Regions from separate parts of the Pseudomonas sp. NFX224 genome, predicted to be linked through region 1. Evidence: riboswitches for the same ligand, from Rfam matches in the RefSeq annotation. Region 1 holds a riboswitch; the other holds the start of a gene.
What was found. Region 1 has a riboswitch for cobalamin ahead of cobO (cob(I)yrinic acid a,c-diamide adenosyltransferase). Riboswitches for the same ligand answer to the same signal wherever they lie in the genome.
Positions count from the first base shown of each region.

Region 2: it holds a riboswitch for cobalamin, as region 1 does, so the genes downstream of both, ACNYC6_RS01725 (CbtB domain-containing protein) here and cobO (cob(I)yrinic acid a,c-diamide adenosyltransferase) in region 1, are expected to answer to the same signal.

Region 1 covers NZ_CP183416.1:4,772,090-4,776,596, forward strand. The annotation lists gene ACNYC6_RS21865 (O-methyltransferase) at 1-111, shown strand, start outside; gene ACNYC6_RS21870 (PQQ-dependent sugar dehydrogenase) at 116-1,429, opposite strand; gene ACNYC6_RS21875 (hypothetical protein) at 1,497-2,081, opposite strand; cobalamin riboswitch at 2,234-2,468, shown strand; gene cobO (cob(I)yrinic acid a,c-diamide adenosyltransferase) at 2,551-3,162, shown strand; gene ACNYC6_RS21885 (cobyrinate a,c-diamide synthase) at 3,159-4,466, shown strand; gene bluB (5,6-dimethylbenzimidazole synthase) at 4,463-4,507, shown strand, end outside.
Region 2 covers NZ_CP183416.1:414,242-418,748, reverse strand. The annotation lists gene cobM (precorrin-4 C(11)-methyltransferase) at 98-844, opposite strand; gene ACNYC6_RS01735 (cobalamin biosynthesis protein) at 928-1,341, opposite strand; gene ACNYC6_RS01730 (CbtA family protein) at 1,338-2,051, opposite strand; gene ACNYC6_RS01725 (CbtB domain-containing protein) at 2,063-2,257, opposite strand; cobalamin riboswitch at 2,378-2,603, opposite strand; cobalamin riboswitch at 2,841-3,053, shown strand; gene cobW (cobalamin biosynthesis protein CobW) at 3,152-4,222, shown strand; gene cobN (cobaltochelatase subunit CobN) at 4,226-4,507, shown strand, end outside.

The sequences.
Region 1 (4,507 bases):
GCAGACACCCGCGCGATTCAGGCGCTCAATCGAGCGTTGAAGGAGGATGCGCGGGTGGACCTGTCGTTGTTGCCGTTGGGGGATGGGTTGACGCTTTGTCGTAAGCGCTGACACATCACCTGATCGCCGACACTCGCCAAACCTTGTTTCCCACATCATCGGCCACCAGCAAATCTCCCTGCTGATCAATCACCACGCCCACCGGCCGGCCCATGGCTTTTTCATCTTCATTGAGGAAACCTGTGAGCACGTCCACGGGTTGCCCGACCGGTTTGCCGGCGCTGAACGGTACGAAAATCACTTTGTAGCCACTGTGCGGCTTGCGGTTCCAGGAGCCGTGCTGGCCGATGAATGCGCCTTCCTTGAACTGCGCCGGCAGCGTGTTGCCTTCGGCAAACGTCAGGCCCAGTGACGCGGTATGCGGCCCGACGGCGTAGTCAGGCGCAATCGCCTTGGCCACCAGGTCGGGGTTTTGCGGTTCGACGCGCACGTCGACGTGCTGGCCGTAGTAGCTGAACGGCCAGCCATAAAACCCGCCGTCCTTGACCGAGGTGATGTAGTCCGGCACCAGGTCACTGCCGATTTCGTCGCGCTCGTTGACCGCCGTCCACAGCGCACCGCTTTGCGGTTCCCAGGCCATGCCGTTGGGGTTACGCAAGCCTGAGGCGAAGATCCGGTGGTTACCGGTGGCGCGATCCACTTCCCAGATCGCCGCGCGTCCCTCTTCCTGATCCATGCCGTTTTCGCCGACGTTGCTGTTCGAGCCTACGGTCACGTAAAGCTTGCTGCCGTCCTGGCTGACGATGACGTTTTTGGTCCAGTGGTGATTCAGCGTTCCGCCCGGCAGGTCGACGACTTTGATCGGCTGCGACTTGATGGTCGTGTCGCCGGTTTCATAGTGGAAACGCAGCAGTCGATCGGTATCGGCGACGTACAGGTCATTGCCGACCAGGGTCATGCCGAAAGGCGAATTGAGGTTTTCCAGGAATACCGTGCGGGTTTCGGCAATGCCGTCGTGGTTGGTGTCGCGCAGCAGCGTGATGCGGTTCGGGCTCGGTACGCCTGCTCCGGCGCGGCCCATGACTTTCCTGGTGATCCAGCCCTTGATGCCTTTATTGTCATCGGGTTTGGGCGGTGCATTGGTTTCGGCGACCAGTACGTCGCCATTGGGCAACACGTATAACCAGCGTGGATGATCAAGGCCCTCGGCAAACGCGGCCACTTGCGTGCCGCTGGCGGCGACGGGTTTCGCGCCGTCCGGCCAGCCGATCGCCGGGGCGATGTTCATCGTCGGGAACAGGGTTTTGTTGGGTTCGGGCAACTTGGGTGACGGACCGGTGCCGTCGGAGACTTGCACGCTGGAGGTTTCACCGCAAGCGGCGAGCCCTCCGGCGAGAGCGACAACGAATACGAGCTGAGACGTGCGCATGGCTGATCTTCCCTATGAGTGCCTTGATTTATTCATAGAGAAGCGTGGATGCAGGATGGTTCAACCTTCAGTTGCGCGCCTCCTTGAGCAGAACGGCAATGCCTGGGTGATAGTGGCCGGCTTCGTTGTGCAATTTGCGATAGGCATAGGGGAAATACCAGGCCACGGCACAGGCGTGCTCTTTTTGCAGATCGTCGACCATGTCCTGCAGTTCTTCCGGGGTGGCGCCATGCTGGAGTTTTTGCGGTGCGACGAACAGGCAGCCGAGTTTCAGGTCGCTGGCGTAGCTGATGCGTTTGGCATCGCTGGTGATGTCGTGCAGCGCCTGGGTCAGGTTCAAGCTGTTGACTCGCGGCCAGCGTTGCGTGGCCTGCAACCAGGCGCGTGTTTCGGCGGTGGCGATGAACAGGTCGGCGCGAGCGTTGCGCTCGCCTTCTTCGATCTGTTTGCGGGTGGGCGATTGTTGCAGGGTGATCATCTCGGCCATCCACGCAGCGCAGGACAGCAGGCCGAGGTTGGCCTTTTCGTCGAGCCAGTAGGGCGTTTCGTTATCGCCGCGCACGGCGTTGTAGCGGTCGATACAGTCAAACCAGCGCTCCAGCACCGGGCGCAGGAATTCGAGCTTCGGATTGCTGATGATCGTGCCTTGCATGGGGCTCACCCTTGTTATTGTGTTGTGAGATTGTGGCTCTTTGATATCACTGCTGGGAGTGTGGCACAAGATTGACGTCAAATTGCTGATCGGCGGCAGTTATTCACTCGCGCGCCCCGTCTTCAATTGACGCTCCCCCCCCAACCCTCTAACCTTCGCGGCTTGTTTCAGGTGCTCTGTGGCTTGGGTCGACAGAGTGAAACAGGGAAGTCGGTGAGTGGTCGCTTCAATCCATGAAGCCCCTGCGATCCCGGCGCTGCCCCCGCAACGGTAAATGAGTGAAAACTGCGTCTTGCGCCACTGTGTCGACTGTCGACATGGGAAGGCACGCAGTCCGGCCAGCGCCGCTCATGAGCCCGGAGACCGGCCTGATCCATCCAAGCGGCATCACGGTGGGCGATGCCAGGCTTCTTGCCATCTATTCTTGTGCCTGCCCGCCGTTATTCCTGCCTCAACGGAGAGCTCCCCCATGACTGATACCCCTGATCGTGACGAACGTCATCTGGCGCGCATGCTGCGCAAAAAAGCCGTGATCGACGAACGTATCGCCAATTCCCCGAACGAATGCGGCCTGTTGCTGGTGCTGACCGGCAACGGCAAGGGCAAGAGCAGCTCGGCGTTCGGCATGCTCGCGCGCGCCATGGGCCACGGCATGCAATGCGGCGTGGTGCAGTTCATCAAGGGACGCAACAGCACGGGCGAAGAACTGTTCTTCCGGCGCTTTCCGGAGCAGGTGCGTTTTCATGTGATGGGCGAGGGCTTTACCTGGGAGACCCAGGACCGCCAACGCGACATCGCTGCCGCTGAAGCCGCCTGGGCCGTGTCGCAGGAACTGCTGCGCGATCCGTCGATCGGCCTGGTGGTGCTGGATGAATTGAACATCGCTCTCAAGCACGGTTACCTCGATCTCGATCAAGTGCTCAGCGATTTGCAGGCGCGCCCGCCCATGCAGCACGTGGTGGTCACCGGTCGCGGCGCCAAGCCGGAGATGATCGAACTGGCTGACACCGTCACCGAGATGGGCATGATCAAGCACGCCTTCCAGGCCGGCATCAAAGCGCAAAAAGGCGTCGAGCTGTGAATCAACCTCGACATTGCCCGGCGGTACTGATTGCCGCGCCGGCCTCCGGTCAGGGCAAGACCACCGTCACCGCCGCGCTCGCCCGTTTGCATCGCAATCAGGGGCGCAAGGTGCGCGTCTTCAAATGCGGCCCGGACTTCCTCGACCCGATGATCCTCGAGCGCGCCAGCGGTGCGCCGGTCTATCAACTGGACATGTGGATGGTCGGCGAGCAGGAAAGTCGTCGTCTGTTGTGGGAGGCAGCGGGCGAAGCCGATCTGATTCTGATCGAAGGCGTGATGGGACTGTTCGACGGTACGCCGTCCAGCGCTGATCTGGCGCGTCATTTCGGTGTGCCGGTACTCGGCGTGATCGACGGCACGGCCATGGCCCAGACGTTTGGCGCATTGGCTTTGGGGCTGGCGCGTTATCAGCCGGACTTGCCGTTTGCTGGTGTGCTGGCCAATCGCGTCGGCACCCTGCGTCATGCGCAATTGCTCGAAGGCAGCCTCACTGAAGGTCTGCGTTGGTACGGCGCATTGTCCCGGGAAACCGGGATCGAATTGCCGAGTCGCCACCTCGGACTGGTGCAGGCCAGCGAGTTGAACGATCTCGATGTGCGTCTGGACGCGGCGGCCGATGCCTTGGCCAGCAGTTGCGAAGTCGCGTTGCCGCCAGCGGTGCAGTTCGCCGCGCCGGATGTGATCGCCGCCGAACCGCTGTTGGCTGGCGTGCGCATTGCCGTGGCCCGTGATGAAGCATTCGCCTTCACTTATGGCGCCAGTCTCGATTTGCTGCGGGCGATGGGTGCCGAGTTGCTGTTTTTCTCGCCGATCCGCGACGGACAATTGCCGGAAGCAGACAGCCTGTATCTGCCGGGTGGTTATCCGGAATTGCACCATGTGGCCCTCTCGCAAAACACCTCCATGCTGAGCGCGATTCGCGCGCACCACGCAGCGGGCAAACCATTGCTGGCCGAGTGTGGCGGCATGCTTTATCTGCTCGATTCGCTGACGGATGTCGAAGGCACTCGTGCAGAGCTGGTGGGTTTGTTGAGCGGTGACGCGGTGATGCAAAAACGCCTCGCCGCGCTGGCCTTGCAAGCGGTTGAACTGCCGGAGGGTTCGCTGCGCGGGCACACCTATCACCACTCGCTGACCACCACCGAACTGACGCCGATTGCCCGAGGCTTGAGCCCTAACGGTGGGCGCGGGGCGGAGGCGGTTTATCGCGAGGGGCGGATGACGGCCTCTTATGTGCACTTTTATTTTCCGTCCAACCCAGCGGCGATTGCTGCGTTGTTTACGCCAGCGATGAGGTCATGACAGACAACGCCTTCTCCGAAGACGACCGCGCAGCCGTCTAC
Region 2 (4,507 bases), 2.2 Mb from region 1:
CAAAGTCAGCCAATGCATTTTCCCGTGATGAATGTGTTAGCTGATATTGGGACCGCTTCGCGGTCCAGCGGGAGCAAGCTCCCTCGCCACAGGTGCTTCAGGGCCTATAAAGATGCGCATGCCCTGCGCGATACAGCGACGATTCGCTGAAATGGTCGCTGCCCAGCACCCGACCCACCAGAATCAACGCCGTACGACGGAAGCCCTTGGCTTCAACCTTCGCGGCAATGTCCGCCAGCGTCCCGACCACCCAATCCTGATCCGGCCAGGTCGCCCGGTGCACCACTGCAATTGGGCAATCCGCGCCGTAATACGGCAGCAGTTCCTCGACAATCTTCGTCAGGTGATTAACCCCCAAATGAATCGCCATGGTCGCGCCATGCTGCGCCAGACTGGAAAACTCCTCGCCCGGCGGCATTGCGGTTTTGTCGGCGTAGCGGGTCAGGATCACGCTTTGGGAGATGTCCGGTAACGTCAATTCGGCGCCCAACAGTGCCGCACAGGCCGCGGTTGCGGTGACGCCGGGGATGATTTCGAACGGAATGCCGAGCTCGCGCAAGTAGCGAATCTGTTCGCCGATAGCGCCATACAGGCTCGGATCGCCGGAATGCACCCGCGCCACATCCTGGCCGTTGGCGTGGGCGGTCTTGATCAATTCAATGATCTGTTCCAGGTGCAGTTCGGCGCTGTTGACCACCGTTTCGGCGTGATGGCCTTCAAGCACTGCAGCGGGCACCAGTGAGCCGGCATAGATGATCACCGGGCAGCTGCGAATCAGCCGTTGGCCTTTGACGGTAATCAGTTCCGGGTCGCCGGGACCTGCGCCAATGAAGTAGACGGTCATCGTCGGTTCCTGTGGGAAAAAGGGTCTGCGCAAGGCTTCAGATGAAGATTGCTCATGATCGAATGCGCGGATTATCGGGGATTTTATGCGGCGCTGGCCAATGCCAGCGTGGCCTGGGCATATTTCTGTCGCGGGATCAGCAGCTTTGCCGGTGCATTGGCCAGTTGTTCGGCCAGGGCCAGGGCGGCGCTTTCCGCCACGCCATAGCATCCGGTGCGCTCGAATGCGATCTCGGAATGGTGACTGAGTTGTGGCTGATAACCGGCCAGTTGTTCGCTGCTGAAATACATCAGTGGCAGCGCCAGTTGCGCGGCCAATTCCATCAGCGCCGGTTCATCACGCTTCAAGTCGATACTGGCCAAAGCCTTGATTTGATCCAGCCCGATTCGATGCGCTTGCAACGCCTGATCCAGCAGCGCCCGCAACGTATTGACGGGGCAGCCGCGCTGGCAGCCCAGGCCGACCACCAGGGTCGGCGCTGTGCTGACATCAGTCATGCGTGGTATTGACCATCGCTTTTGCGGCGGAACAACCAGGCGCTGATCAGGCCCAAGGCCAGCCAGAACGCCACGTTGGTCAGCTGCGAAGCGATTTTGAATTGGGCTTCGAGTGCTTCCGGCGCGAGCATCGAATGCACTTCCGGTTGCGGGGCGCCAATCACATGGGGAACGGCGATGATCGCCGCGCCAAGGACTTTCATCAGCCAGTGGCGGCTGAACACGATCAGGGCGATGCCGACAGCGGTGGACGCGGCAGTGCCGATCCACCAGAACTGCCGCTGCGCCAGATCGGCAGCAGCGGTGCCTGGCAGTTCAGGCGGCAGGCCGAGGGTCGGCGCCAGCACGAAGGTCGCATAACCGGCCAGGCCCCAGAGCAGGCCCTGAGAGGTTTTGGTCGGTGCGCGCAGGGTGTAGAGGCCAGCGAGCATCAGTGCGAAACCGACCGCCACCACCAGATTGCCGCCAGTGGTCGACAGCACGCGCTGCCAGCCGTCTTCCGGCTCCCAGGCTTCGGCATCGTGGGTGTGAGCGGCGGCAGCGCCCTCGGCGTGGGCATGTTCGTGGACTTCAACAGCGGCCGGTTCGGATTTCTCGTAGGTCTCGGCCTGCAAAATCAGCGGCGACACCCAGAAACTTTGCAGCAGGGTCAACAGCAGGGCAGCGAGCAGCCCGGTGAAACCTGCGGTTTGCGCAATACGCTTGATCATGTCGGCAGGTCTCAATGGCACGGGAATGCGGAGCTGTGGCGGGTATCGTGAGCAGCGTTGTGCACCGCTTCAATGTGCGAGAAACCGGCGAAGTACACCAGGCACGCGCCGAGGATCGACGCGCAAACGGCGGCGGTCAGGCGTTGAGTCAGGGTTGTGGTGGCGCTGGAAGAGCTGCTGTGGCCGGTGCTGCTGATGATCGACATGGCGTTTCCCTCTGGTCTGTCAGCGGGGAATCAAAAGCGCATGCAGAGTCTCCGCACGAACGGGCGCGCAGAGATTCGAACAGCGCCCGCCCACCGCGGGTTTGTCATTCAGTGATTGTGTTTTCACTTTGTGTTGCGGGCCGGTCTCCGGGCTCGCGAGGGGCGCAGGCCTGAGCCTGATCCTGCAAGCATCACCTTCCCATGCCTGGTTGGCACAGTGGATCTGACGCTTCACTCGCTTACCGTTGCGGGGGCAGCACCGGACTGACATGGCTTTGAGTAAAGCACATGATTCACCGGTTTCCCGTTTCACCCTGTGAAGGGCACCCGTAACAAGGTGTGTAGGAGAGCATGGGCAGGGGTTGGGCGTCAATTGGCAAGGGTTCGCATTTAAGGGTCTACACAAACCAATTGTGGCGAGGGAGCTTGCTCCCGCTGGGTTGCGAAGCGACCCCTCTTACCATTATCCAGGTAAAATCTGCACTCCTGATTTGCGACGGCTTCGCCGCCGAACGGGAGCAAGCTCCCTCGCCACAGAGGATCGCAATCAACCTGCGGACATTGACCCGCCCCAATACCATGCGTAGCCTTGCGCTTTCGAGGTTCTTCGGCGTTTGTCGAAGCTAAGAAGGGAACGCGGTCAATGCCGCGGCTGCCCCCGCAACTGTGAACGGTGATGTTCGCTGCCACGCCACTGCACGCTCAACCCTTGAGCCCGCGGGAAGGCGCAGCAAACGCCAGTCGAACGACTGGCACACCGTCAGCCAGGAGACCTGCCTCGATACAGATTCTCACTACAACCGGGCGGGGTGATCCGGTGGCGAACGCTTCCGGCGCGCAGGTGCGTTGCCGGTACTCGTCCCGTATGCCCGCCACCTTGCCAAAGGGCATCCGATGAAAACACTGGCCAAACTTCCCGTCACCATCGTTACCGGCTTCCTCGGCTCGGGCAAAACCACCTTGCTGCGGCACATGCTCGACAACGCCCAGGGCCGCCGCATCGCGGTGATCGTCAACGAGTTCGGCGAGCTGGGCATCGACGGTGAAATCCTCAAGCAGTGCTCCATCGGTTGCACCGAAGAAGAAGCCAGCGGCCGCGTTTATGAACTGGCCAACGGCTGCCTGTGCTGCACCGTCCAGGAAGAATTCTTCCCGGTGATGCGCGAACTGGTCGCCCGTCGTGGCGATCTCGATCACATCCTGATCGAAACCTCCGGTTTGGCCCTGCCAAAACCCTTGGTGCAAGCCTTCCAATGGCCGGAAATCCGCAGCGCCTGCACCGTCGACGCGGTGATCACCGTGGTCGACAGCCCGGCCGTAGCCGCCGGCACCTTCGCCGCGTTCCCGGATCAGGTCGACGCCCAGCGCAAACTCGACCCGAACCTGGACCACGAATCGCCGCTGCACGAGCTGTTCGCCGACCAACTGTCCAGCGCCGACCTGGTGATCCTCAACAAGGCCGACCTGATCAGCCCGGAAGACCTGGCCCGCGTGCGCCTGGAAGTCGCTGAAGAATTGCCGCCAGCGGTGAAAGTCATCGAAGCCAGCAGCGGTCGCCTGCCACTGGACGTGCTGATCGGCCTCGGCGCCGGTTCCGAAGAGCACATCGACAGCCGTCACAGCCACCACGATCACCACCATGACGGTGATGACGATCACGACGACCACGATCACGATGCCTTCGATTCGATCTCCATCGAATTGCCGCAAGCCGACGAAAGCCTGCTGATGGACGCGTTGACCCAACTGGTGGTGCAACACGGCATCTTGCGCGTCAAAGGTTTCGCCGCCATCCCGAACAAACCGATGCGCCTGCTGATTCAGGGTGTGGGCACGCGTTTCGACAAACACTTCGACCGTCAGTGGGGCGCCGAAGAGCCGCGTGTCACCCGTCTGGTGTTGATCGGCCAGGCACTGGACGCCGCACTGCTCGAAGCGCAATTGCGCGCCGCGCTCAGCGTGTAACCCATGCACCTGCTCAGGACCCAGCCCGGCGGCTTCGTGTCGGATGACAACATCGCCGACCTTGGCCAAACCCCCGCCGAGCTGGTGATCCTGTGCAGCGGCGACTCCAGCCTGGCGCTGCTCGCCGAAGCGGCGCAGCAGTTGCCCGACGATTACCCCAGCGTACGTCTGGCCAACCCGATGCAGGTGCAGAACCATGCCTCGGTCGACTTGTATGTCGATGAAGTGCTGCGTCACGCCAAGGTGATTCTGATCTCGCTGCACGGCGGCATTGCCTATTGGCGC